Regions from separate parts of the Tianweitania sp. genome, predicted to be linked through region 2. Evidence: predicted binding sites of a transcription regulator. Region 2 holds the regulator's gene; each other region holds the start of a gene.
What was found. The regulator LexA, encoded in region 2, represses DNA repair genes until DNA is damaged. The targets are predictions, from matches to a motif close to TGTTCNNNNTGTGTTCNG.
Positions count from the first base shown of each region.

Region 1: recA (recombinase RecA) is a predicted target of LexA. The motif match lies at 5,402-5,419, and genes of this name have one in related genera.
Region 3: RTX98_RS03640 (metallopeptidase family protein) is a predicted target of LexA. The motif match lies at 2,866-2,883, and genes of this name have one in related genera.

Region 1 covers NZ_DAMBUH010000047.1:10,138-18,272, forward strand. The annotation lists gene dksA (RNA polymerase-binding protein DksA) at 1-108, shown strand, start outside; gene RTX98_RS12080 (flagellar biosynthetic protein FliO) at 167-970, opposite strand; gene cckA (cell cycle histidine kinase CckA) at 1,136-3,739, shown strand; gene RTX98_RS12090 (hypothetical protein) at 4,205-4,396, shown strand; gene RTX98_RS12095 (OmpA family protein) at 4,436-5,143, shown strand; gene recA (recombinase RecA) at 5,491-6,591, shown strand; gene alaS (alanine--tRNA ligase) at 6,778-8,135, shown strand, end outside.
Region 2 covers NZ_DAMBUH010000028.1:30,517-38,651, forward strand. The annotation lists gene RTX98_RS09015 (ComEC/Rec2 family competence protein) at 1-1,537, shown strand, start outside; gene lexA (transcriptional repressor LexA) at 1,494-2,210, opposite strand; gene RTX98_RS09025 (DsbA family protein) at 2,360-3,001, opposite strand; gene RTX98_RS09030 (extracellular solute-binding protein) at 2,998-4,815, opposite strand; gene RTX98_RS09035 (invasion associated locus B family protein) at 5,030-5,665, shown strand; gene hspQ (heat shock protein HspQ) at 5,777-6,109, opposite strand; gene RTX98_RS09045 (AEC family transporter) at 6,244-7,203, shown strand; gene RTX98_RS09050 (UbiH/UbiF family hydroxylase) at 7,171-8,135, opposite strand, start outside.
Region 3 covers NZ_DAMBUH010000008.1:14,026-22,160, forward strand. The annotation lists gene RTX98_RS03625 (FAD-binding oxidoreductase) at 1-1,093, opposite strand, end outside; gene RTX98_RS03630 (CoA ester lyase) at 1,230-2,081, shown strand; gene RTX98_RS03635 (DUF1737 domain-containing protein) at 2,094-2,300, shown strand; gene RTX98_RS03640 (metallopeptidase family protein) at 2,304-2,726, opposite strand; gene RTX98_RS03645 (hypothetical protein) at 2,906-3,874, shown strand; gene RTX98_RS03650 (DNA polymerase Y family protein) at 3,867-5,426, shown strand; gene RTX98_RS03655 (error-prone DNA polymerase) at 5,423-8,135, shown strand, end outside.

The DNA of each region.
Region 1 (8,135 bases), on a different contig from region 2:
GGTGAGCCGATTTCTTTGAAGCGCCTCGATGCGCGGCCGATCGCGACTTTGTCGATCGAAGCCCAGGAACGCCATGAGCGCCGCGAAAAGGTCTATCGGGACGACTAAGGCACCTCGTCTCCAAAAACATCAAAAAGGCGCTTCCGAGGGAAGCGCCTTTTCTGTTTCACCGCTTTGGTTCGGTGTCGAAGCCGCTTAGCAGTCGATTCATCTCGTCTTCCAGCGCGCTGTCATCGTCATCGCGCCGCTGGGTAGCAACAGGCGCAGGTGTACGGGGCGCAACGTCCAAGGTTGGCTCAGACCGGACGGACACTGGTGGTGCTGCAAAATCGCGCTGCACCGACGGAGCTATCGGAGGTGCAACCGGTCGTTCCACTGCCGGTGAGACAGGTGGCGTGTAAGGCGCTTCCGGTGCAGGCTGCGCTACAGTAGGTGCAGGCTCCGGATAGGCTTGCTGCGGCACTTGCTGACGCGGAGCGGGTTGCGGCTGCACAGCAGGAGCTGCCGCACGTTGTTGAGGGGCAGGCGCAGGCCGTTCAACCGCACGCGGTGCAGGGGCTGGTGGTGGAGCGACGGGCAGATCGTGAACGTCGCGCGTGGACCGGGTAACCGGCGCAGCTTGATGGGCTACCGGGGCGAAAGCGTCCGGCTCGCCATGGGCGCGCGTTGGCGCGTAGGGCCGGATATTCTGCTCGACGACCACATCCGTCGGACCGCCGATCAGGATGAGGTGCTCTACCTCGTCGCGACGTACCAGAACCAGACGACGATTGGCGTCCACGGCGGTGGCGTCCATCACAGCCAGCCGAGCCTTGCGGTTGCGGCCGCCCATCACGAAGGTGCCGGAAGACAGGCCGCGCAACAGGCGCAGCACGATCAACAAGACGATCAGCGCGACAATGGCGATGATCGTCCACATGGCGGCAGGCGCATATTCCGGGCCGACAATCGACTCAAACCAGGCGAGCAAAGTCAGCCTCCTTGCATTCTTGTTCTGTGACCTGTGGCACAGTAACCACGCACAATCCTTTCCAGCAAGCTAGGCGGAGCCCCTGCCTTTACAAGATGGGGCGGACCTTTCCGCTGCGCCTGGAATGTGATTCAAACGGCCAAGCAGGGAATCGGGCGAAAACGCATGGCCAAAGATCAGAAGGAAACGGTTTCGACCGCGCCGATCGTGGATCAAAACACGCGGCCGGGAACCGTAACGCGGCTGCTGATCTTCATCGGCGTTCTGGTGGTCGCCGCCTTCATCTTCACGATCTTCCGCGATCGTCTCGGCGATCCGTTCATGCTCGGCATGCTCGGCATGCTGGCGATGATCGGCGTCGGCTATCTTTTCGCCACGGCGATCGGCTTCGTTCAGATCGCGCCGCGTTCCAGCACCGATGATCTGTCCAAGGCTTTCGTCGACACGATGGGGCAGGGCCTGCTGGTTACCGATGCCAAGAACCGCGTCCTTTACGCCAACCGCTCCTATGCCGATATGACTGGCACAACCTCGGCTGCCGACATCAAGACGGTCGAGGGCATGCTGTCGGACCTGCCTGAAGCATCGGAAACGATCTACCGGCTCGCGTCCGGTTTGCGGAAAGGGCGCGGTAGCGACGGTGAATTCCGGCTTCCTCAGGCGATTCAGCCGGGTGCGGAAGCCGGCGCGCATTGGTATCGCGTGGTTGCACGGCCCTTCCGCATGCCCGGTGAACGCCAGCCCGTCAATGCCTGGCAGATCGCCGACATTTCGGAAGAACGCGCCGAGCAGGAGCGCTTCTTCCTCGATCTGCAAAAAGCCATCGACCACCTCGACCATGCCCCAGCCGGCTTCTTTGCCGCCGACCCGGATGGCCGCGTCACTTATATCAACGCGACCCTGGCGGAGTGGTTGGGCGTCGACCTCGCCAACTTCACGCCAGGCTCCGTCACGCTGCGCGAGATCGTGGCCGGCGACGGCATGGCGCTGATCCGCTCGGTCAAAGCCGATCCCGGCACGACGCGCAACGCGGTGATCGATCTCGATCTCGCCACCACATCCGGCGAAGCGCTGCCCGTTCGCTTCATGCACCGTGTGTCGGCGACCCGCGACGGTGTGCCGGCCGCCTCGCGCACTATCGTCCTCAACCGCACGGAAGGCGAAGATTCGTCTGCCGACCTGCGTGCTTCCGAAGTCCGCTTCACTCGCTTCTTCAATTCGACGCCGATGGCCATTGCCGGCGTAGACGCGCAGGGCCGCATCCTGCGCACCAACGCACCGTTCCTGTCGCTGTTCTCGACGGTGGTGGACCGCGACGCGATCGACCGCCGCGTTCGGCTGGACTCCGTGATCCACGATCGCGACCGCCCGGCCTTCCATGCGGCATTGGAAAAAGCCCGCCAGCGGCAGGCCGATATTGCACCGATCGACACCGTGCTGCCCAACAATGAAGAGCGGCACATGCGTGTTTACGTCAACGCCGTGGCCGATCTGAGCGACAGCGAAGGCGCTGAAGAAGCGGCAATCGTTTATGTCGTGGAAACGACCGAGCAGAAGGCCCTCGAAAATCAGATGGCGCAGAGCCAGAAGATGCAGGCCGTCGGTCAGCTTGCGGGCGGCATCGCGCATGACTTCAACAACGTTCTGACCGCCATCATCATGGCGTCCGATCTGCTTCTAACCAACCACCGTCCGTCCGATCCTTCCTTCCCGGACATCATGAACATCAAGCAGAATGCCAATCGCGCGGCCTCGCTCGTGCGCCAGCTTCTGGCTTTCTCGCGCAAGCAGACGCTGAGGCCGCAGGTGCTGAACCTCACCGACGTGCTGGCCGATCTGCGCATGCTGCTGGCGCGTCTCGTCGGCAACAAGATCAAGCTCCAGATCGATCACGGTCGTGATTTGTGGCCGGTACGGGCGGATATCGGCCAGTTCGAACAGGTCATCGTCAACCTCGTGGTCAATGCGCGCGATGCCATGCCCGGGGGGGGCGGTTTGACGGTGCGCACGCTCAATGTCGCCACCGAGGAAAGCAGCCGCTACGGCTATCGCGAACTTCCCGAAGCCGACTACGTCGTGGTCGAGGTGCAAGACAGCGGCAGCGGCATCGCGCCGGAGGTCATGAAGAAGATCTTCGAGCCGTTCTTCACGACGAAGGGCGTGGGCGAGGGCACCGGGCTCGGCCTGTCGATGGTGTACGGCATCATCAAGCAAACCGGCGGTTATATCTTCTGCGACTCGGAAGTCGGCAGTGGCGCCACGTTCCGGATCTTCCTGCCACGCCACATCGTTGAAGTGTCTGCCGCCAGCGAGACGCGGCCGGCCGAAGCCGTGGAAACGCCGGCGGTCCCGACGCCTGCCGCGTCGGCTTCACAGGACTTATCGGGATCGGCGACCGTGCTTCTGGTGGAAGACGAAGATGCCGTACGCATGGGTGGCGTGCGCGTTCTGACCTCGCGTGGCTACACCGTTCATGAAGCCTCGTCGGGTGTCGAAGCGCTGGAAATCTTCGAGGAGCTGGACGGCAAGATCGACATTGTCGTGTCGGATGTGGTGATGCCGGAAATGGACGGACCGACCTTGCTCGGCGAGTTGCGCCAGCGCCAGCCCGATATCAAATTCATTTTCGTATCCGGTTATGCAGAAGATGCTTTCGCCAAAAATCTGCCGGCCGACGCTCAGTTCGGCTTTCTGCCAAAGCCTTTCTCGCTGAAGCAGCTCGCATCAACGGTCAAAGACGTTCTGGAAGGCGGTAACGGCAAGGTTTAATGGCGGGAACACGTCCAGCTGCATGGACCGATGATACCGGTTGATTCAATTCCGGTACGTTTCTGAAACGGAAAAGTAAGCTGCCGAGCTTTACAGCACTCTGCAATTTCAGGTTGTATTGAGTGCGTGGTGAGGAACTCTCGAAACAACACCGGCTTGGCAGAACGCGATGCGTCGTCTCAGGCTTATCATGTAAAGCTAAAGCCGCGAGACGGATCGTTGAACGTCAGCCTTTTGGCCAAGCTTCTTCTACAAAAAGCGCGAGCGCTTGTTTCATCAAGGCGCAACTCTTCGCCAACTCAGACCCGCGCATTTAGCCCGCCGGCAGCTTCTACTGAGTACAAGACAGCGTTCATGGCGTTCCACGAGGAGGATGATGAACGTCCAACACGAGGATGAACGATCATCCCGGAACAAGCCTCGGTCTCCCGCGTTTTGAAGACGATCAAAGCTGGAGGTTTAGCCATGGTCGCCGAAGACACCAACAAGAGCCCTGCCGCCGAATCGCCGGCGGTGAAATCGCTCCAGAAAGAGCAGGCGGATAAAGCGCGAGACAAGAAGGACGGCAAGCTCGAGGACAGCCTCGAAGACACTTTCCCGGCCAGCGATCCTGTTTCAATGACAAATCCGACCAAGCCAGGCGCGCCGGAAGAGTAGACCGGCAGGCTCGATCCACCTTTTGCCTTATTTTGTGCTATGAGCGACCGGCCAACCAAAGCCGGTCGCTTTGGTGTTTGTGAGGGAAAGGGGATTGCCTTGCGCTTGATCGTAGCCACCACCGTCGCCGGAGCGTTGCTTCTCGGCGCATGCACCACGGATCCTTACACGGGTGAGCAAAAGATTTCGAACACCGCCGGGGGTGCGGCACTTGGTGCTGGCATCGGTGCACTGGGCGGCATGTTGGCCGGCGGCAATGATCGCCGCAATGCTCTGATCGGCGCAGGCGTGGGTGCCTTGGCCGGTGGTGCCGTTGGCGTTTACATGGATCGGCAGGAAGCCGAGCTGCGTGCTCAGTTGCAGGGTTCGGGCGTATCGGTCAGCCGCCAGGGCGACCGCATCGTGCTGAACATGCCGTCCAACATCACCTTCGCCACCGATCAGGATTCGGTCATGCCGGGCTTCTACGGCACGCTGAACGCGGTCGGACTTGTGCTGAAGAAGTACAACCAGACCATCGTCGATGTGAACGGTCATACGGACTCCACTGGCAGCGACAGCCACAACTATGCCTTGTCTCAGCGTCGTGCGAGCTCGGTCGCGGATTACCTGGGTGCACAGGGCGTTGACCCCCGTCGCTTCGCAGTCAACGGCTATGGTGAAACGCAGCCGATCGCATCCAATGCCAACGAGTCCGGCCGTGCACAGAACCGGCGCGTGGAAATCTACCTGACGCCGATCACCTGAGGACTTCTAATTTGTGAGCCGAAAGGCCCCCGGCAACTTAAGAGCCGTGCAGAGTGATCTGCGCGGCTTTTTCATAAACGGCTTGCCACAGAATCGCTCCTTCTGCGTAGATCCGCTTGGGCGTCCCGAGGGTTGGATCGCTGTGGGACGGGCACCGCCAACCATCCTTTATACACAAGCATTTGGCAAGCTGGAACAAACCAGATACAATTGAACAAATTCCATTTGCAAGCAGTGACTTAAAGGCTCTTGCAATATGAGAACAAAAGAAGTACGTACGAACTAGTCCAAAAAAGCCGGTCGAACCTCATTTTCGACCAAGATTCACGACCAAGGGGTGTTGTATCATGGCGCAGAACTCGTTGCGGCTAGTTGAGGAAAGCTCGGTGGACAAAACAAAAGCTCTGGATGCGGCGCTCTCGCAAATCGAGCGCGCATTCGGCAAAGGCTCGATCATGCGGCTCGGCAAGAACGAGCAGGTGGTGGAGATCGAAACGGTTTCAACCGGCTCGCTCAGCCTCGATATTGCGCTAGGCGTCGGTGGCTTGCCGAAGGGTCGTATCGTCGAGATTTATGGCCCGGAAAGCTCGGGCAAGACCACGATGGCGCTGCATACCGTAGCCGAAGCCCAGAAGAAGGGTGGCGTCTGCGCCTTCGTGGATGCCGAGCATGCTCTGGATCCGGTCTATGCCCGCAAGCTCGGCGTCGATCTTGAGAACCTTCTGATCTCGCAGCCCGATACGGGTGAGCAGGCCTTGGAGATCTGTGACACGCTGGTGCGCTCGGGTGCCATCGACGTGCTGGTGGTCGACTCGGTGGCGGCGCTGACGCCGCGTGCTGAAATCGAAGGCGAGATGGGCGATTCGTTGCCCGGCTTGCAGGCGCGCCTGATGAGCCAGGCTCTGCGCAAGCTGACGGCTTCGATCTCGCGCTCGAACACGATGGTCATCTTCATCAACCAGATCCGTATGAAGATCGGTGTGATGTTCGGGTCGCCGGAAACCACCACCGGCGGCAATGCACTCAAGTTCTATGCGTCGGTGCGTCTGGATATTCGCCGCATTGGTTCGGTCAAGGACCGCGATGAAGTCGTGGGCAATCAGACCCGCGTTAAGGTGGTCAAGAACAAGCTTGCTCCGCCCTTCAAGCAGGTTGAATTCGACATCATGTATGGCGAAGGCGTTTCCAAGACCGGCGAGTTGGTTGATCTCGGCGTGAAGGCTGGTGTTGTCGAGAAGTCGGGTGCCTGGTTCTCCTACAATTCGCAGCGGCTGGGACAGGGGCGTGAAAATGCCAAGATCTTCTTGCGCGATCATCCGGACGTCATGAACGAGATCGAGAAGACGCTGCGCCAGAACGCAGGCCTGATCGCCGAGAAGTTCCTGGAGAACGGCGGCCCAGGCGGGCTCGACGGCGATGATGATGGTGATCGGGCTGCGGAAGCCTGATTTGAAGGCGCCGGAGCGATCCGGCGCCTTTTCTTTGACCGGTCGGCGGCGCTGCATCAAGGCCGGTTGCGATGTGCAAAGCCTGCCTGGGTATGGTGCGGCGTCGTTCTGGACACCTGCCGTCGCTTGACGCTAAAAGGCCGGTTCCTTGGCCGCCCTGCGGCACCTCTTCACGAAGGCCTGAGCATGAGTGGCGTCAACGAGATCCGATCGGCTTTTCTCGATTATTTCCAGGCAAATGGGCATCAGCCTGTTGCGTCGAGCCCGCTGGTGCCACGCAACGATCCGACATTGATGTTCACCAATGCCGGCATGGTTCAGTTCAAGAACGTCTTTACAGGCCTGGAACAGCGTCCATATAGCCGCGCCGCAACCTCGCAGAAATGCGTGCGCGCTGGCGGCAAGCACAACGATCTCGACAATGTCGGTTATACCGCACGGCATCACACCTTCTTCGAGATGCTCGGCAACTTCTCGTTCGGTGACTATTTCAAGGAACAGGCGATCGAACTTGCCTGGAACCTGATCACCAAGGAATTTGGCCTCGCCAAGGACAAGCTGGTCGTCACGGTTTATCACACCGATGACGAAGCGGCGACGTTCTGGCGCAAGATTGCCGGTCTGCCGGAAGACCGCATCATCCGCATCGCGACATCAGACAATTTCTGGGCGATGGGCGATACGGGTCCGTGCGGCCCTTGCTCCGAGATCTTCTATGACCACGGTCCGGAAATCGCCGGTGGCCCTCCCGGCAGCCCTGATGAGGATGGCGACCGTTTCATCGAGATCTGGAATCTCGTTTTCATGCAGTTCGAGCAACTGACGAAGGAAGAGCGCGTGCCTTTGCCGCGCCCATCCATCGATACCGGCATGGGGCTTGAGCGCATCGCAGCCGTGCTTCAGGGCAAGCACGATAATTACGACATTGACCTGTTCCAGGCGCTGATCCGCGCCTCGGAAGAAGCGACGGGCGTTAAGGCGGAGGGCAAGAACCGCGCGAGCCATCGGGTCATCGCCGACCACCTGCGGGCATCCAGCTTCCTGATTGCCGATGGCGTTTTGCCGTCCAACGAGGGGCGCGGTTATGTGCTGCGTCGCATCATGCGCCGCGCCATGCGCCACGCGCAGCTGCTCGGCGCACGCGATCCGTTGCTGTGGCGCCTAGTCCCGGCCTTGGTGCGCGAGATGGGTCAGGCCTATCCCGAGCTCGTTCGCGGCCAGCCGCTGATTACGGAAACGCTGAAGCTCGAAGAAACCCGCTTCCGTACCACGTTGGCGCGCGGGCTCACCTTGCTGTCGGATGCAACGTCTTCCTTGCAGGAAGGCGACAGCCTCAATGGCGAAACCGCGTTCAAGCTTTACGACACGTACGGCTTCCCGCTCGATCTAACGCAGGATGCCCTGCGCCAGCGCGGCATTACTGTCGATCTCGCCAGCTTCAATACGGCCATGGAACGTCAGAAAGCCGAGGCTCGCGCCAACTGGGCAGGTTCCGGCGAGGCAGCGACCGAAACCGTTTGGTTTGCAGTGCGCGACCGGGTCGG
Region 2 (8,135 bases):
GGCGGTCAACGAGGATCTACGCATCACCGGCCTGGCCCATGTCCTGTCGATCTCCGGCCTGCATATGGCGTTGGCCGCAGCCACGATCATGGGCTCCATGCGCGCTCTGTTTGCTTTGTCTCCAGGCTTCTCAGCCCGATACCCCGTCAAGAAGGTCGCCGCCTTCGTTGCCTTGGCGGGCACGGGTTTCTACCTCCTGCTCGCCGGCGATCAGGTTGCCGCCAACCGAAGTTTTCTGATGGTCGCGGTCATGCTCGCCGCGATCCTGTTTGATCGCGCCGCGCTGAGCATGCGCAATCTCGCCATCGCCGCGCTGATCATCCTCCTGATCACACCGCATGAGGTGATGGGGCCAAGCTTCCAGATGTCCTTTGCGGCAACGGCTGCGCTGATCGCAGGCTATGCCGGTTGGAAGCAGTGGCGGCTCAAATCCAGGCGCCACGCACCACCGACATCGCGCTCGCCGATGGCGCGCGTCCTGCGCTACCTCGTCGTTCTCATCGGTGGATCAGTTGCGACGTCCATTCTTGCCGGCAGCGCTACAAGCATCTTCGGCGCCTATCATTTCCAGCGGGTGTCACCCCTCACGCTTCTGGCAAATCTCGCGACCATGCCGATCATCGGCATCCTGATGATGCCGCCAGCCGTGCTGGCTGTCGCCCTGATGCCGCTCGGCTTGGAAGCCCTGCCTTTGATGGTGATGGGTTTCGGACTAGACCTCATGTTGGGTGTGGCGCACTGGCTGGCGGAGCGCTCACCACTGGATGCGGTCGGCATCGTGCCGGCTTCCACCCTTACTCTCTTTACGATCGCGCTTGTGGTTGGTTGCTTCACCACAACCAGGCTACGCCTTCTTGCACTGCCGTTTCTTTTTGCCGGGACGCTTACTTTTGCGGGGCGGCAGGTGCCGGACCTCTACATTTCCGAGGATGCCCGATTGATCGCGGTGAGAACCGAAGAAGGGAAGCTCGCCGTTAATCGAACACGGCCCAACGCTTTCACAACACAAGAATGGCAACGCGCGGCTTCCGCAATGACTTTGGTGAAGCCGGAGAATGGCAAGGGGGCAACGGCTGCGCCCTCAGACCGTTTTCTGTGCAAGGATGACGTCTGCACCATCAACAATTCGCCCGGCGTGAGCATCATGTCTCTTCCCGAAGGCGGAGACCTGAAAGCGCATTGCAGCGACGCCGCTGTGATCGTCATCGACGATGCGACAGCGAACAGCCGCGCCTGCCGCGGCTCAAAACAGGTGGTGCTCACCAAGCGCGACCTTGCGCAAAAGGGCAGCGCCACAATCACCATTGATCCCGAGAGCGGCAAACCGACCGTTCAGCATGCACTGGCTCGACCTTACCGACCATGGCACGACCATCGCCGCTTCTCGCGCGAGGCTCGCGGCATGGCACCCTACAAACGCCAGCCGCGAGATGAGGCCACGAAGCCGTCTCAGCAGACCAAACCGCCAGCAGGAGTGCCGGCTGAAGAGCCGCCTAGTACTTCCGGATCAGGCCAACCAAACGACCCTGAACCTTGACACGGTGTGGCGGGAAAAAACGCGTCTCGTAAGCGGGATTGGCTGCTTCGAGGGCAATGGACGCACCCTTGCGGCGGAAGCGCTTCAACGTAGCTTCTTCATCGTCCACCAAGGCAACCACGATGTCGCCAGGGTTGGCCGTGCTGCCATCGCGGATCACAACCGTATCGCCGTCGAAGATGCCGGCTTCGATCATCGAATCACCACGCACTTCCAGTGCATAATGCTCGCCACCCGTCAGCATATCCGGCGGGACGGTGATAGAGTGGGTTGGGTGCTGGATCGCCGAGATCGGCACACCAGCCGCGATCCGGCCCATGACTGGCACGGAGATGCCGTTCGCATCGTCGTCATTAGAGGCGCTGCGCTGCGGCTTGGCTGGCTCCGGCGGCTTCTTGCCGAGGCTGCCTTCGATCACGCTCGGCGAGAACTTCTTGGGGCCGAGTGCCGGCGACAGAGACTCTGGCAGCTTGATCACTTCCAGCGCTCGGGCGCGGTTCGGAAGACGACGGATAAATCCGCGCTCTTCCAAAGCCGTTATCAGGCGGTGGATTCCCGACTTGGAGGCAAGATCCAAGGCCTCCTTCATCTCGTCGAAGGAAGGCGGGATACCACTTTCCTTCATCCGCTGATTGATGAAGGAAAGCAGTTCCATCTGCTTGCGCGTCAGCATCCCAAGACCCTCTGAATCAAAAAACAAACCCAGAACAGACCGTATCTGTTCGGCATGTGTTCTGCAACATTTAAAAGTTTATCTAGTTGTGAAACGAAAAGGGTACGCTGTTCCTGCTCAACTTGAATCAAAAGCAGTCGTTTAAGCGTTTATCTCTGCTCTGCCACCTGCCGGATCGCATCTGCGAGGATCTCAGGCTCCTGCGCACCCATGAGGGCGTAGCGGCCATCAAGCAGAAAGCAGGGAACGCCCGTGATGCCCATGGTGGTGGCCGTTGCGATCTCCTGCTGCACGGCTTCGATGTCGGAAGGCGCTGCAAGCAGGGCTGAAACAACAGCCGCGTCCATGCCGCTGCTTCCCGCCAGATCGGCAAGAACTTGGGGATCGCCGATGTCGCGACCTTGCTCGAAATAGGCCGAGAACAGGTTGCGGACCACGCGACCCTGCAGTTCAGGACCGGTTGCGCCCGCCCAGCGGATAAGCCGATGCGCATCGAGGGTGTTGGCAGCGACCTTGATGGCGGCGAAATCGAAGGCGATGCCAAGTTCCTGCCCGATCGATTCGATGCGGGCGTGGATCTGATCGATCTTTGTCTGACTGCCGAACTTCGCCAGCATATAGGCTTGGCGGTCCGTGCCCTCACGCGGGATGGTTGGATCGAGCTGATAGGGTCGCCAATTCAGGGTGACATCGATGTCTGGAACCATGCCCAAAGCGAGATCGAGCTTCTTTTGCCCGATGAAGCACCAAGGACAAACAACGTCCGACACGACATCAATGCTCAGGGTCATCGCGCAGTGCCCTCCGACCACCATGTCGGCAGCTGGTAGCCGTAAACCGAGGTTTGTTCGGGCCGGTGAATATGGCTCCAGCTCGCCACCCATTGCTGCGGCTGATAATACAAGGGCACGATGTAGGCGCCGCTCAGCAGCACGCGATCATAAGCGCGCACGATCGTCACGAACTCGTCGCGGTCTCGCGCATTCACCATTTGGTTGATGAGCCCATCGATTGCAGGCTCGGCGACGCCTGCGAAGTTGTAGGTGCCGGGCGCTTTGGCGGAGGCCGAACCCCAGCGGAACTGCTGTTCCACGCCGGGCGAAAGCGAGGAAGTGTAGCGCATCAGCATGGCATCGAAGTCATAGGTCCGCTGACGCTGCAAATACTGCGCGGCATCTACGGAGCGGACCGACACGGTAATGCCAAGTCGGGCGAGGGTGCCCTGCCAGGCCATGCTGATCTGTTCGCTCGACTTGCCGTTGAGCAGGATCTCGAAGGCCAGCGGTTTGCCTTTGGCATCCACCATGCGGCCGTTTTGCATGGAATAGCCGGCAGCCTTCAGGGCTTCAAAGCCTTGCCGCAGAAACTCCCGGTCACGACCGCTGCCGTCGGACTTTGGCGGCGTCCAGGTTCCCGCGAGAATGTCGGGGCGCACTGCATCGGGATAGGGTGCAAGCAGGCTTTTCTCGGCCTCAGATGCAGGACGGCCCGTCGAAGAAAGTTCGGAGCCATCGAAGTAGCTCGTGGTGCGCTGGTAGGCATCGTTGAAGAGGTTGCGGTTGCTCCATTCGAAGTCGAACAACCCGGCAAGCGCGCGGCGCACATCGCGATTCTGGAAGATGGGCCGGCGCGTGTTGAGAACAAAGCCGAGCATGTCCGCAGGCGTCTGCTTGTCGAAGGTTTCCTTTCGAACCCTGCCGTCGGCCACAGCTGGGAAGTTGTAGCCGGTCGTCCAACGTCCGGTTTGGTCCTCCGGGAAAACGTCGACCAGCCCCTTCTTGAAGGCCTCGAACATTGTGTTCGGGTCGCGGAAATAGGTGATGCGGATTTCGTCGTAATTGTCGAAGCCGCGCTTGGTCGGCAAGTCCTTCGCCCAGTAATCCGGGTTGCGCTTCAGGGTCACCTGTTCGCCCGGGCGCACATTGTCGATGATGTATGGGCCAGAGCCGATCATCGGCTTCAGGCTGGTACGATCGAAGGTCTCGCGGTCGATCGCATGCTTTGGAAGGATCGGAATGCCCGCCAGAAGCAGTGGCGATTCGCGGTCGGCCTTGTCGTTGAAAACGAGCTTCAGGCCGCGTTCGCCAACGCGCTCCATGCGATCAATCACGCCGACCCAGCGCTGATAGATCGGGCGCGCCTTATCGCGGAACAGCTCGAGCGAGAAGATGACGTCGTCGACGGTGATCGGCTGGCCATCAGAGAACTTGGCGTTCGGGTTCAGAGTGAATGTGACGAACGACCGCGCGTCATCGGTTTCGACGCTTTCGGCGATCAGCGGATAAAGCGTGAAGGCCTCGTCCTTCGAGCGCATCATAAGTGGCTCAAAGACGTTGTTGCCGAAGTCCGTGTCGAACAAACCGCGCGCGCCATCCCCTTGAACGATAAAGGGATTCAGGCTGTCGAAGCTGCCTTGCCAGGCATAAACGACGCGGCCACCTTTGGGCGCATCCGGGTTGGCATAGGGCATATGCTGGAAGTCTGCGGGGAGTGCGGGCTTGCCCTGCATGGCAATCGCATGTGCCGGCTTTGCGCGTGCCGCGGGAGCACCGAAGGCAACCGTCATCAGCATCGAACAGGCAAGCAGCAGGGATTTGGTGGGCATGGGCAGTCTTTCCGATTCGGTCGACGGAAATATCACAGTCGCGGGGAATGGCGGCGCAATGATGTGTTTCCGGGCCTTCGCCAAGCTGGATTCCGGGAACAAGCCGGTGTAACAGGCCGCCAACAGTCATCCTGTTGCCTTATTTAAGCAACACTGACGCCGGCTAGCGGCTGGGTAGCGCTCACCGCCATCCATTCAAGAGGATAACCGACCCATGAAGTTTCCGAACCTCAACACGTCGCGACTTGCCCTTGTTGCGGCAGGCCTCGCTGCTGTGGTTGCCGGTGGTGTTGCGCCAGCATCTGCGCAGGAGCAGAACCCTGCGGCTCCGCCCAAGGGTTGGTTCAAGGCCTGCCAGAAGCAGCAGGACGTTGAGATCTGCAACGTTCAGCAGATCATGACCGCTAATACCGGCCAGCTGATCACCGCCGTCAGCCTCGTCGAGGTCAAGGGCAAAGTGAGCCGCCGCGTGTTCCAAGTCACCGTGCCGACCGGCCGTTTGCTGCCTCCAGGTGTCGGCCTTCAGGTCGACAACAACAAGGCGCAGAAGCTTGATTATGTTATCTGTTTCCCGGATCGGTGCGTGGCCGAAGCGCCGCTCAACGATCAGCTGGTTGCAGGTTTCAAGAAGGGCACGAACCTCACGCTGACCTCGGTCAACTTCCAGAATCAGCCGAACCCGATCAAGGTTTCGCTCGGCGGTTTCACCGGCGCTTATGACGGTCCTCCGCTGCAGCAGTCGGACCTCGAAGACCGCCAGAAGAAGCTGGAAGCCTTCGTGAACAAGAACAACGACGACTTCGCGAAGAAGCTCAAGGACGAGCAGCAGAAGGCGAAGACCGCGAACTAAAAGCAGAAAGTCGACGGAAAAACCGGAAAAAGGCGGGGTGAAAGCTCCGCCTTTTTCCTATTTAGCGGCCATTTTTTCCGAGATTTTCTGAAGTTCTTCCGGTTTTTGCCGTTAATGATGCGGCTGGCCACGCAGTCGATATCGCCCTGCCGAATCACGGGCGAAGATCTGGTTGAGCTGCGGGTGACGCAAAGGACCGCCGTCCGAATCCTCCAGCAGGTTCTGCTCGGACACATAGGCGATGTATTCGCTGTCTTCATTCTCGGCGAGCAGATGGTAAAAGGGTTGATCCTTGCTCGGCCGCACGGCGGCAGGAATCGCTTCGTACCATTCTTCGGTGTTGGCGAATTCGGGATCGACGTCGAAGATGATGCCGCGGAACGGGAAGACCCGGTGCCGGACCACCTGACCGATCTGAAACTTGGCATGTCGTGTGTCTGTCATGCCTGTTATTTGGCCGCAGCGCCGGCGTTGTTCAATCCCGCAAATGCTTGACGCAGGTGGCTGTGGCGGTTAGCGCCGCTGGACGCTCTTTGCCGGCCTAAGGGCCAGCCTCCAAAGCCCAAGCGAGTCTGATCATGGCGGATGTTGTCGGATTGGTTCTGCCGTTTTTCGGCATGATCCTGATCGGCTTCGTTGTCGCGAAGCTTATGAAGCATCCGGTCGAAGGCTTGGCCTGGATGAATGTGTTCATCCTCTACATCGCCTTGCCGGCCCTCTTCTACCAGCTGCTGTCCAAGACGCCGATCGAGCAGCTGACGCAGATCTCGTTCATTCTGGCGTCGATGCTGGCGACGTTCCTGATCTTTGCGACGATGTTCGCCGGTTCACTTCTGTTCGGCGGCAACGTGCCGGAAAGCACGATCAAGGCTCTGGCGGCGGCCTATGGCAATATCGGCTTCATGGGACCGGGTCTCGCGCTGATTGCGTTCGGCGAGGAAGCGGCGGTGCCGGTGGCGCTGATCTTCTGCTTCGAGAACGTCATGCACTTCGTCTTAGCGCCGACCTTGATGGCGTTGTCGGGCGAGCGCAGCCCTGGCGCGAGCAGCCTGGCGCTCGATATCGGACGCAAGATCCTGCTGCACCCGTTTATCGTCGCGACGATCCTCGGCGTTCTTGCGGCGGCGTTTCACTTCCGTGCGCCGGGAGCGCTGGATCGCTTGTTGGAGATCGTGTCGCGGGCGGCAGCACCTTGCGCCTTATTTGCGATGGGCGTGACGCTCGCACTGCGGCCGCTGCGGCGAATGCCGACGGCGATCGGGCCGATCGTGTTGTTGAAGCTCTTCCTGCACCCGCTGCTTTGCTACACGATGCTGAGCCTGATCGGCGACTTTCCGACCGTGTGGGTGTGGACTGCGATGTTGCTGGCATCGCTGCCGACGGCCACCAATGTCTATATCATTGCTGCGCAGTACGGCGTGTGGGTGGAACGGGCTTCGGCCAGCATTCTGGTGACGACCACAGGCTCGGTCGCCACCGTGACGGCGCTGCTTTATCTGATTCGATCAGGCGTCCTGCCGCCCGACCTTTTCCCATAGGCCACGAAAACCACTGCCGGGCGCCATGCCTTCGCGCATGAAGAAGCTGCGCACCGGCGGGAGCTTTTCCATCAGGCTGAGGCCAGCACTGCGCGCCATCTGTGCCGGCAGGAGACCGGACAGAAGCGAACGATTCAGCAGGTTCACCGCGCTGTTTCGCGCGAAGATGTCGGGCGTCCGGCGACGGCTATAGCTGCGCAGAACGTTATCGGCGCCGGGATCGCTGAGATTCTCTTCCACGAGGCCGGCGATGGTCTGCACGTCGCGGATGCCGAGGTTCAGACCTTGCGCCCCGATCGGCGGGAAGACATGGGCCGCTTCGCCGACAAGCGCGATGCGCGACTGCGCGAAGGACAGCGGCATACGGGCCGACAGCGGATAGATCTGGCGGCCGGGCAATACATTGACCGAACCGAGCATGGACTGCATGCGGGCTTCGATGCGGCGGGAAAGCTCCGCATCGTCCAGCGCGTTCAGCGTTTCAGCTTCCGCTGGCGAGACCACCCAGACCAGACTGGACTTGTCGCCGGGCAGCGGCACCTGGGTGAATGGGCCGGTTTCCGTGTGGAACTCGTTCGACGTGTCGTTGTGCGGGCGGGTGTGGCTGAAGGACAGAACGAGCGCCGATTGCGGGTAGGGATGGCCGATCGTGCGAATGCCGGCGGCATCGCGCGCAGGGGAACCGCGCCCGTCGGCCGCAATCGCCAAGGCACCTTCGAGGCGCAGACCATCGTCCAGCGCAGCAGTGATGCGATCGGCCGACGGCACCCAGTTCTTGATAGTGGTGAGATGGCGGGTGATGCGCGGCTGGTTGGCGACCGCGTCCGACAGCGTCTGCGCCAGCACGGCATTCGGAATGTTGGCGCCGAAGGTGTTGCGGTCGATCTCGCTGGCGTGGAAGGGGACGGTCGGGCTGCGCAGCAGCCGCTTGG
Region 3 (8,135 bases), on a different contig from region 2:
GATAACCGCCAAACGTCAACAGCTCGGCGAGTGCTTTGCCGACTGCGGCGGCCTGCTGCAGGCCGTGGCCGGAAAAGCCATTGGCGAAGAGGAAGTTCTTTACCTGGGGATGCGGACCCACAACAGCGTTCTGGTCGAACGTGTTGTAGTCGTAGTGCCCGGCCCAGGCGCGCGTCGGCTTGATCGCCTCGAAGGCGGGAACGCGGGTGGCCAAGACTGGCCAAATCACCTCTTCGAACAGGCTCCAGTCCGGATCGAAATCGCGCGGGTCGGCCGGGCCGTCCGTATCGGGATTTTCTGCGCCGCCGGTGATGTAAACCTGGCCTTCCGGGCGGACATAAATGCCCGAGGGATCGACCATCAGCGGCATGTCCTCGAAGCGGTCGCGGGCTTCGAACACGAACACGTTGCGCTTGCGCGGCTCCACCGGCAGATCGATGCCCGCCATGGCAGCGACCTTGCCGCCATTCGGGCCGGCAGCATTGATGATGAGACCGGCAGAAACCGCACCGCCCTGTTCCAGCGTCACGCCGGTGACCGCGTCTCCATCGCGCGTGATGCCGGTGACCGTATCCGTGATCAGGTCGACCTTCATGCTCTTCAACGCCTTGCGGAACAGGCCGAGCAGCGCATGGGCATCGAACCAGCCCTCGCCGCTGACACCATAAGCGCCACCGGCAATGTCTTCGGTCGACAGCCAGGCAAAGCGCTTCGCCAGGGCTCTAGCGTCTTCCAGCACGATCTCCGCGCCCTCAGCAATCTGCACGGCGTGGTTCGTCCTGAGAATGGGCAACCCTGCTTCGCTCGCCAGGATCAGATAGCCCTTTTCGCGGAATGCGATGTCGGCATCCGCACCGAAGCGGTCGGTCAGCTCGCGAAACAGGTTCAGCGTGAAACGCGACAGGCGGATATTCTCGGCAATGGAGAACTGCTGGCGGATCGATGCCGCCGACAGGGTTGTGGCAGACGTGGCAAAGCTCGGATCGCGTTCCACCACGCCGATCGTGCCGGTGAAGCCCTGGTCGCGCAGGAAATAGGCAGCGGAACTGCCGACGATCGCGCCACCGATGATGAGAATATCGTAGCCAGACATGGGGATGTTCATTCCGTGAAAGCGGGCGCACGCAATCAGGTTCATGCGTCCTTCGCAAGCGGCATTTGCGTAACCTGCCTCAGTAGAAAGTCCGATAAGCTCTTGCGCGTTCACCAAGGCCCGGCGATGAATGGGTATGACCGCCCCTCATCCCCACCGCTCAGTGCTTTACGTGCCGGCCGCCAACCAGAAAGCGCTGGCCAAGATCGCCGATCTCGCCGCCGACGCGATCATCCTCGATTTGGAAGACGCGGTTGCACCAGACCAGAAGGCAGCCGCGCGCGACAACCTCGTACGCTTGTTCGAGAACCGTCCAAACAAGCGCCTGATCATCCGCATCAATGCGATGTCTACGGAATGGGGCGCGGACGATCTGGCGGTCGCCAAATCCTGCAAGCCCAACGCCATCCTCCTGCCGAAGGTCGATTCACCGCGCGACATCCTGGAAACCGACGACGCGCTGGACGAGATCGACGCGCCCAAGCGCATCCGTTTGTGGGCGATGATCGAAACCCCGAAGGCGATGATGAATATCGGCGCCATTGCAGCGCTCGGCCGCGATCGCGCCGCACGCCTTGCCTGCCTGGTGGCCGGCACCAACGATCTCGCCAAGGACATCGGCATTCGCATGACGCCGGATCGCCGCTACCTCATGCCGGCTTTATCGCAGATGGTGATGGCGGCACGGGCCGGAAACCTCACTGTACTCGACGGCGTCAGCAACAATTTCCGCGATCTCGATGCCTTTTCTGCCGAGTGCAGCGAAGGCCGGAACATGGGTTTCGACGGCAAAACGCTGATCCATCCCGCCCAGATCGAACCCGCCAACCGCGCCTTTGCACCGAGCGAGGAAGACGTGGCGGAAGCGGAAGCCATCGTCGCAGCCTTCGCCGCCGATCCCGCTCAAGGCGTCATTCAGATCAACGGCCGCATGATCGAGCGGCTGCATCTCGCGCAGGCCGAAAAGCTGCTGGCCGCGCGTCTTTGAAGGACTACAGCGATGAAACTCTACCGCTTCCTGTCAGGCCCCGATGATTCGAGCTTCTGCCACAAGGTCACGACGGCGCTGAACAAGGGATGGGAACTGGCCGGCAGCCCCACCTACGCCTTCGACGCCGCGACCGGCACCATGCGCTGCGGCCAGGCCGTGGTGAAGGAGGTGGAGGGCAAGGACTACCATCCCGACATGAAGCTCGGCGAGCAGTAGGTCCTATTCCGCCGCTTCCTCGATTTTTTCCATGTCGTCGTCCGACAGGCCGAAATGGTGGCCGACTTCGTGGATCAGCACGTGGCTGACGATGTCGCCCAGCGTTTCCTCGTTTTCTGACCAGTAATCGAGGATCGCGCGGCGATAGAGCGTGATCTTGTTCGGTTCCTCGCCGGTTTGCGGCGTCCAGCGCTCGGCAATGCCACGGCCTTCAAACAGGCCGAGCAGGTCGAACGGCGTTTCCAGCGCTAGATCGTCCATGATCTCTTCGGTGGGAAATTCGGCGATCTGGATGATGATGTCGCCGGTCAGCTTGCGAAACTCTTCAGGCAGATGGGCATAAGTTTCCAGCGCAAGCAGCTCGAACTCCTCGATCGAGGGCGAAAACTGATCATGCCATTGCCGGGTTTGATAAAGACGAGCCATTCGGTCTCCTTTGGCCGGCTCATATAGAGCGTTAATTCGCGGCTTTCGAGGACTTTCGCATCCGACCCCTTACGGCCGCAGCGTCAGGAATAAATTCTCTAGAGTGTGCTTGACTCTCGGAGCACCCTCGGGAATCTATAAGAACATAACAGGAACGAACTCGACCGGAGTGGAACGTCATGGCGGTATCAGCCTTGGCGCAGGAAAGGCTTTGCGCCTTGCGTCATGAGATTGCCAGGATCGAAGGCGTACTGCCGGAGCGCTTGGCTGCGCCTTCAGCTGACGGGCAAACGGCCGACGGCATCCTTATGCGGCGCAGCGGACGGGGTCTGCCGGATGGCGATTGTCTGCCGAGCCAGGTGGAGCCGCTCGATGCCCTGCTCGGCGGCGGTCTGCCTTTGGGGGCGCTCACGGAAATCCACGCGCCGACCGCACGCGCCGCCGGAGCCGCAGCGGCCTTTGCCTTGGCGCTTGGTTCCAGGCTCCTGCAGCGCGAGCCCCAAAAGCATCTGCCGCTTTTATGGTTGGGCACGACGGAAGCTTTTTCCGAAGGCGGCCTGCCTTATGCCGCCGGCATCCGCGAAACTTTCGGCATCGCGCCGCAGCGCCTTCTTTTCGCCGAAGCACCCAAGCTCGGCGACACGCTGTGGATTGGTGAGGAAGCGGCACGGCTGCCGGATCTGGCCGGCGTGATCCTGGAACTGCGCGGCAATCCCCGCATGCTGGATCTGACCGCCACGCGAAGGCTGCATCGCCGCGCGCAAGCGGCTGGGCGGCCGGTGTTCCTGCTGCGCCAGTCAGCTGAACAAACACCCACCGCGGCACCCGTCAGGCTGCTTGTTTCCCCTGCGCCTGCGGGTTTGCGGCAAACGCTTGATGGTCCCTTGCGAGACTCGCTCGGGCCGCCGGGCCTGGAACTGACCGTCGCCAAAAGCCGCACCGCACGTCCAGGCACTTTCACGCTGGAATGGAACCCTCATGAACGCCGTCTCCAACTCCGAACAGCGAACCAACCTTCAGCCCAAGCACAGCCAGCGGTTTCTGGCTCTGTGGTTTCCGCGTCTGTCTACAGACCGAATCTGGCGCAAGCGGCTGGGCAAGTCGTGGGCTTCGCGCCTGAACGGCGACGTGCCGCCGCTGGTGGTTAGTTGCAGGCAGGACAATGCGCAGCGCATCGCTGCCCTTGATGCCAAGGCCGAATCCCTCAAGCTGCGCATCGGTCAGGGCATTGCCGAAGCGCGGGCCATGCATCCCGATCTCGATATCGTCGAAGACGATGCCGAGGGTGACCGGCGCCTGCTCGACGCCTTGGCCGACTGGTGCGATCGCTACACGCCCCTGGTGGCGATCGATTGGCCGGACGGGCTTTATCTCGACATCACGGGTTGCGCGCATCTGTTTGGCGGCGAAGTGGCCTTGATGGCCGATATCCGCAAACGGCTCAAGGAACAGGGTTTCGACATTCGCGGCGGGCTCGCCGCCACGCCTGGCACGGCCTATGCGCTGGCGCGCTTCGATTCCGGCGCGATCATCGAACAAGGGGAGGAAGCGCAGGCTCTGGCGCCCTTCCCTTTGTCGGCCCTGCGCCTACCGCCCGATACGCGCCACGGCCTGGAAAGCGTTGGTTTGCGTGTGGTGGGCGCCGTTTTGTCCGCTCCGCGTGCCCCGCTTGCCAAACGCTTTGGCAAGCAGCTTCTGCTGCGCATCGACCAGGCTGTTGGCCGGGTGGAAGAATCCATCACGCCTCGCCGACCGGTTCCGACCCTATCGGCCGAACGCCGTTTCTTCGAGCCGATCGGCACGATCGAAGAGATCGAGCAACTGGTTCTGACCTTGTCCAAGACATTGCAGCCCGCTCTCGGCGAACGCGGTGAAGGTGCGACCTCACTGGAACTGGCGCTGTTTCGTGTCGATGGCACCGTGTTCCGGTTGCGGGTCAGAACCGCACGGCCTCTGCGGGATCCCAAACTGATCCGGCTCCTGTTTCGCGAAAAACTCTCAGCCACCAGCGAGAGCCTCGATCCCGGCTATGGCTTCGATCTCCTGCGCTTGTCGGTTCTCACCGCGCAGCCTTTTGCGGAAGTGCAAAGCGACCTGATGAAGGAAGGCGATGAAGAGGTGCAAAGCATCGCTCTTCTGGCTGACCGGGTGGAAGCCAGGCTCGGTCGCCAGGTGATGGTGCATCCCGTGGAGGTCGCGAGCCACATCCCGGAACGCGCCATCGCCTATGCGCCCGGTGCTGCAAACAAGACGGAGGTCGAAGACACCAAGCCGGCTTCCACCTTCTCGCGCCCTTTGCGGCTCCTGCGCCAGCCCGAACCCGTGGATGTCACCGCGGAAGTACCGGAAGGCCCGCCGGCCCATTTCCGCTGGCGGCGCATGCATCACCGCATCGTGCGCGCGGAAGGGCCGGAACGTTTGACGCCGGAATGGTGGTACGACGAGACCGGCGAAACGCGTGATTATTTCCGCGTCGAGGATGGCGAGGGCCATCGCTACTGGCTGTTTCGCCAAGGCCTTTACGAGGGCGAGCCGAGGCTTGGCCCTTTAATGAAAGCCGAGGAAGAAGAGCGCCGCCGCAAAAGCGGCAAACTCGCTGAAACCGTTGATATGAATCCGGCGGCAAAGGAAGAGAAAGACGATCTTCAGGCGGCTCTTCCGCCCATGCCGCGCTGGTACATGCATGGGATCTTTGCATGAGCACGGAGCGCTTTCCGCAAGCCAGCCCCGCTTTTGCGGAATTCGCCGTGCAGTCGAACTTCTCCTTTCTGCATGGCGCGGCCTCGCCCGAGCAGATGGTGGGAGGTGCGCTGGAAGCTGGTTATACCGCAGTCGGTATTGCGGACCGAAACACGGTGGCCGGCGTAGTGCGCGGCTGGAACATGGCAAAAACCAACCGGTTCCAGTTTCATCCCGGCAGCCGGCTGGTTTTCTGCGATGGCACCCCGGATGTTCTGGCCTATCCGCAAACGCGTGAAGGCTGGGGGCATCTTTGCCGGCTGTTGAGCCAGGCCAATCTGCGTGAAGAAAGCGAAAAGGGCGCATCGCGCGTTTACCGCGCCGATCTCATCGAATGGGGCGCGGACATCTCGCTCGCCGTTCTGGCCGATCCCTATGGGGACACGGAAGAAACACTCGCCTTTCTTGAGGAGCTTCGCCAGCGCTTCAATCGCTCGGTCTGGTTGGCGGTAGCGCCGACCTATAATGGCGATCATCGTTTCCGCCTTGAGCAGGTGTCGGCACTGGCCCGGCGATCGGGCTTGCCGCTCATGGCCGTGAACGATGTGTTGTATCATCGTCCGGAATTTCGCGAGATGCAGGATGTCATTACCGCCATCCGTCTCAACAAGCCGGTCAGCAACATTGGGCTGGAGCGTCAGGCCAATGCCGAACGCTATCTGAAATCCCCTGCTCAGATCGCACGGCTCTTTGCCAGCATCCCCCAGGCCCTGGTGGAGACACAGCGCTTCGCCGCCACACTGCGTTTCTCGCTTAAAGAGCTGCAGCACAACTACCCCAACGAACCAACGCGAGATGGCGCAACGGCGCAGGAGGAACTGGAGCGGCTGACCTGGGAAGGAGCAGCCTGGCGCTTTCCCGACGGTCCGACCGAGAAGACGATTGAGATCCTGCAAAAGGAACTCGCTCTGGTCGAAGAGCTCGGCTACGCCGGCTACTTCCTGACCGTCAACGACATCGTACGCCATGCCCGTTCGAAGGGTATTCTATGTCAGGGGCGCGGTTCGGCCGCCAATTCGCTGATCTGCTATTGCTTGCGCATCACCGATATCGGTCCTGACCGGTTGGAAACGCTGTTCGAGCGCTTCATCTCCAAAGAGCGTGGCGAGCCGCCGGATATCGACGTCGATTTCGAGCACCAGCGCCGCGACGAAGTCATCGCCTTCATCTACGAGAAATACAGCTTCCGAAACACGGCCCTTGCAGCGGCGGTGATTTCCTATCGCTCGCGCTCGGCCATGCGCGAGGTCGGCAAGGCGCTGGGCCTGTCGGAAGACACGATCAGCGCTTTGTCAGCCTCGACCTGGAAATGGGGCGACACGTCTCTTGGTGCGCGCGAAGCCGCTTCCGCCGGCCTTGCTATGCAGGATCCGCTGACCCGGCGCTTTTTCGATTACGCCAACGCGATCCAGGGCTTTCCCCGCCATCTCAGCCAGCATGTCGGCGGCTTCGTGATCACGCGCGATCGGCTAGACGAGATCGTGCCGATCATGAAAACGGCCATGCCCGAGCGCAAGATGATCGAATGGGACAAGGACGATCTCGACTCCGTCGGCCTGTTCAAGGTCGATATTCTGGCGCTCGGCATGCTGTCGTGCCTGCGTCGCTGCTTCGATCTGGTGAAGCAGCATTACCCTGAAGAGCAATCCACCACGCTGGCCACCATCCCGGAAGGTGAGAACAACGTTTACGACATGATCTGCCGCGCCGACACGCTGGGCGTGTTTCAGATCGAAAGCCGTGCCCAGATGTCGATGCTGCCGCGTTTGAAGCCAAGGGAGTTCTATGACCTCGTCATCGAAGTGGCCATCGTCCGCCCTGGTCCTATCCAGGGTGATATGGTGCATCCTTATCTGCGCCGTCGCGAAGGCCTGGAAGAGCCGACCTACATCAAGCCTCAGTTGGAAGCCATTCTTGGCAAGACCCTCGGCGTTCCTCTTTTCCAGGAGCAGGCCATGCGGATCGCCATCGAATGCGGCGGCTTCAAGCCGGACAAGGCCGACAAGATGCGCCGTGCCATGGCGACATTCCGGCGCGTCGGCATCATCTCCCAGCTTGAAAACGAGCTGATCGACGGCATGGTCAAGAACGGCTACCCGCGTGATTTCGCCGAACGCTGCTTTCGCCAGATCGAGGGCTTCGGCGAATACGGCTTTCCAGAGAGCCACGCGGCTTGTTTCGCCTTGCTGGTTTACGCCTCGTGCTGGTTCAAGACCTATTATCCCGATGTCTTCTGCGCAGCGATCCTCAACGCCCAGCCGATGGGCTTCTATGCGCCGGCTCAGTTGGTGCGTGATGCCCGAGAGCATGGTTTGGACATCCGCGAAGTCGACATCAACCACTCGGATTGGGACTGTACCCTAGAGGAGGCGCCGTTCAGGCCCGATCATATCGCCAGCCGCCATCGCTCCATGCGCGGCGTCATCCGCACCCGCCATGCGGTCCGGCTAGGCTTCCGCCAGGTGAAAGGGCTGAGCCAGGCAGAGCTTGATAAACTGGTTGCCGCTCGCGGTTCAGGCTTCGCATCGGTGCGCGATCTCTGGCTGAAAACCGGACTTTCCCCATCGACGATCGTGCGTTTGGCCGAAGCCGACGCGTTCCGCTCGATCGGTCTCGACCGTCGCGCCGCTTTATGGGCTGCACGCGCACTCGATGCCAAGACCGCTCCCG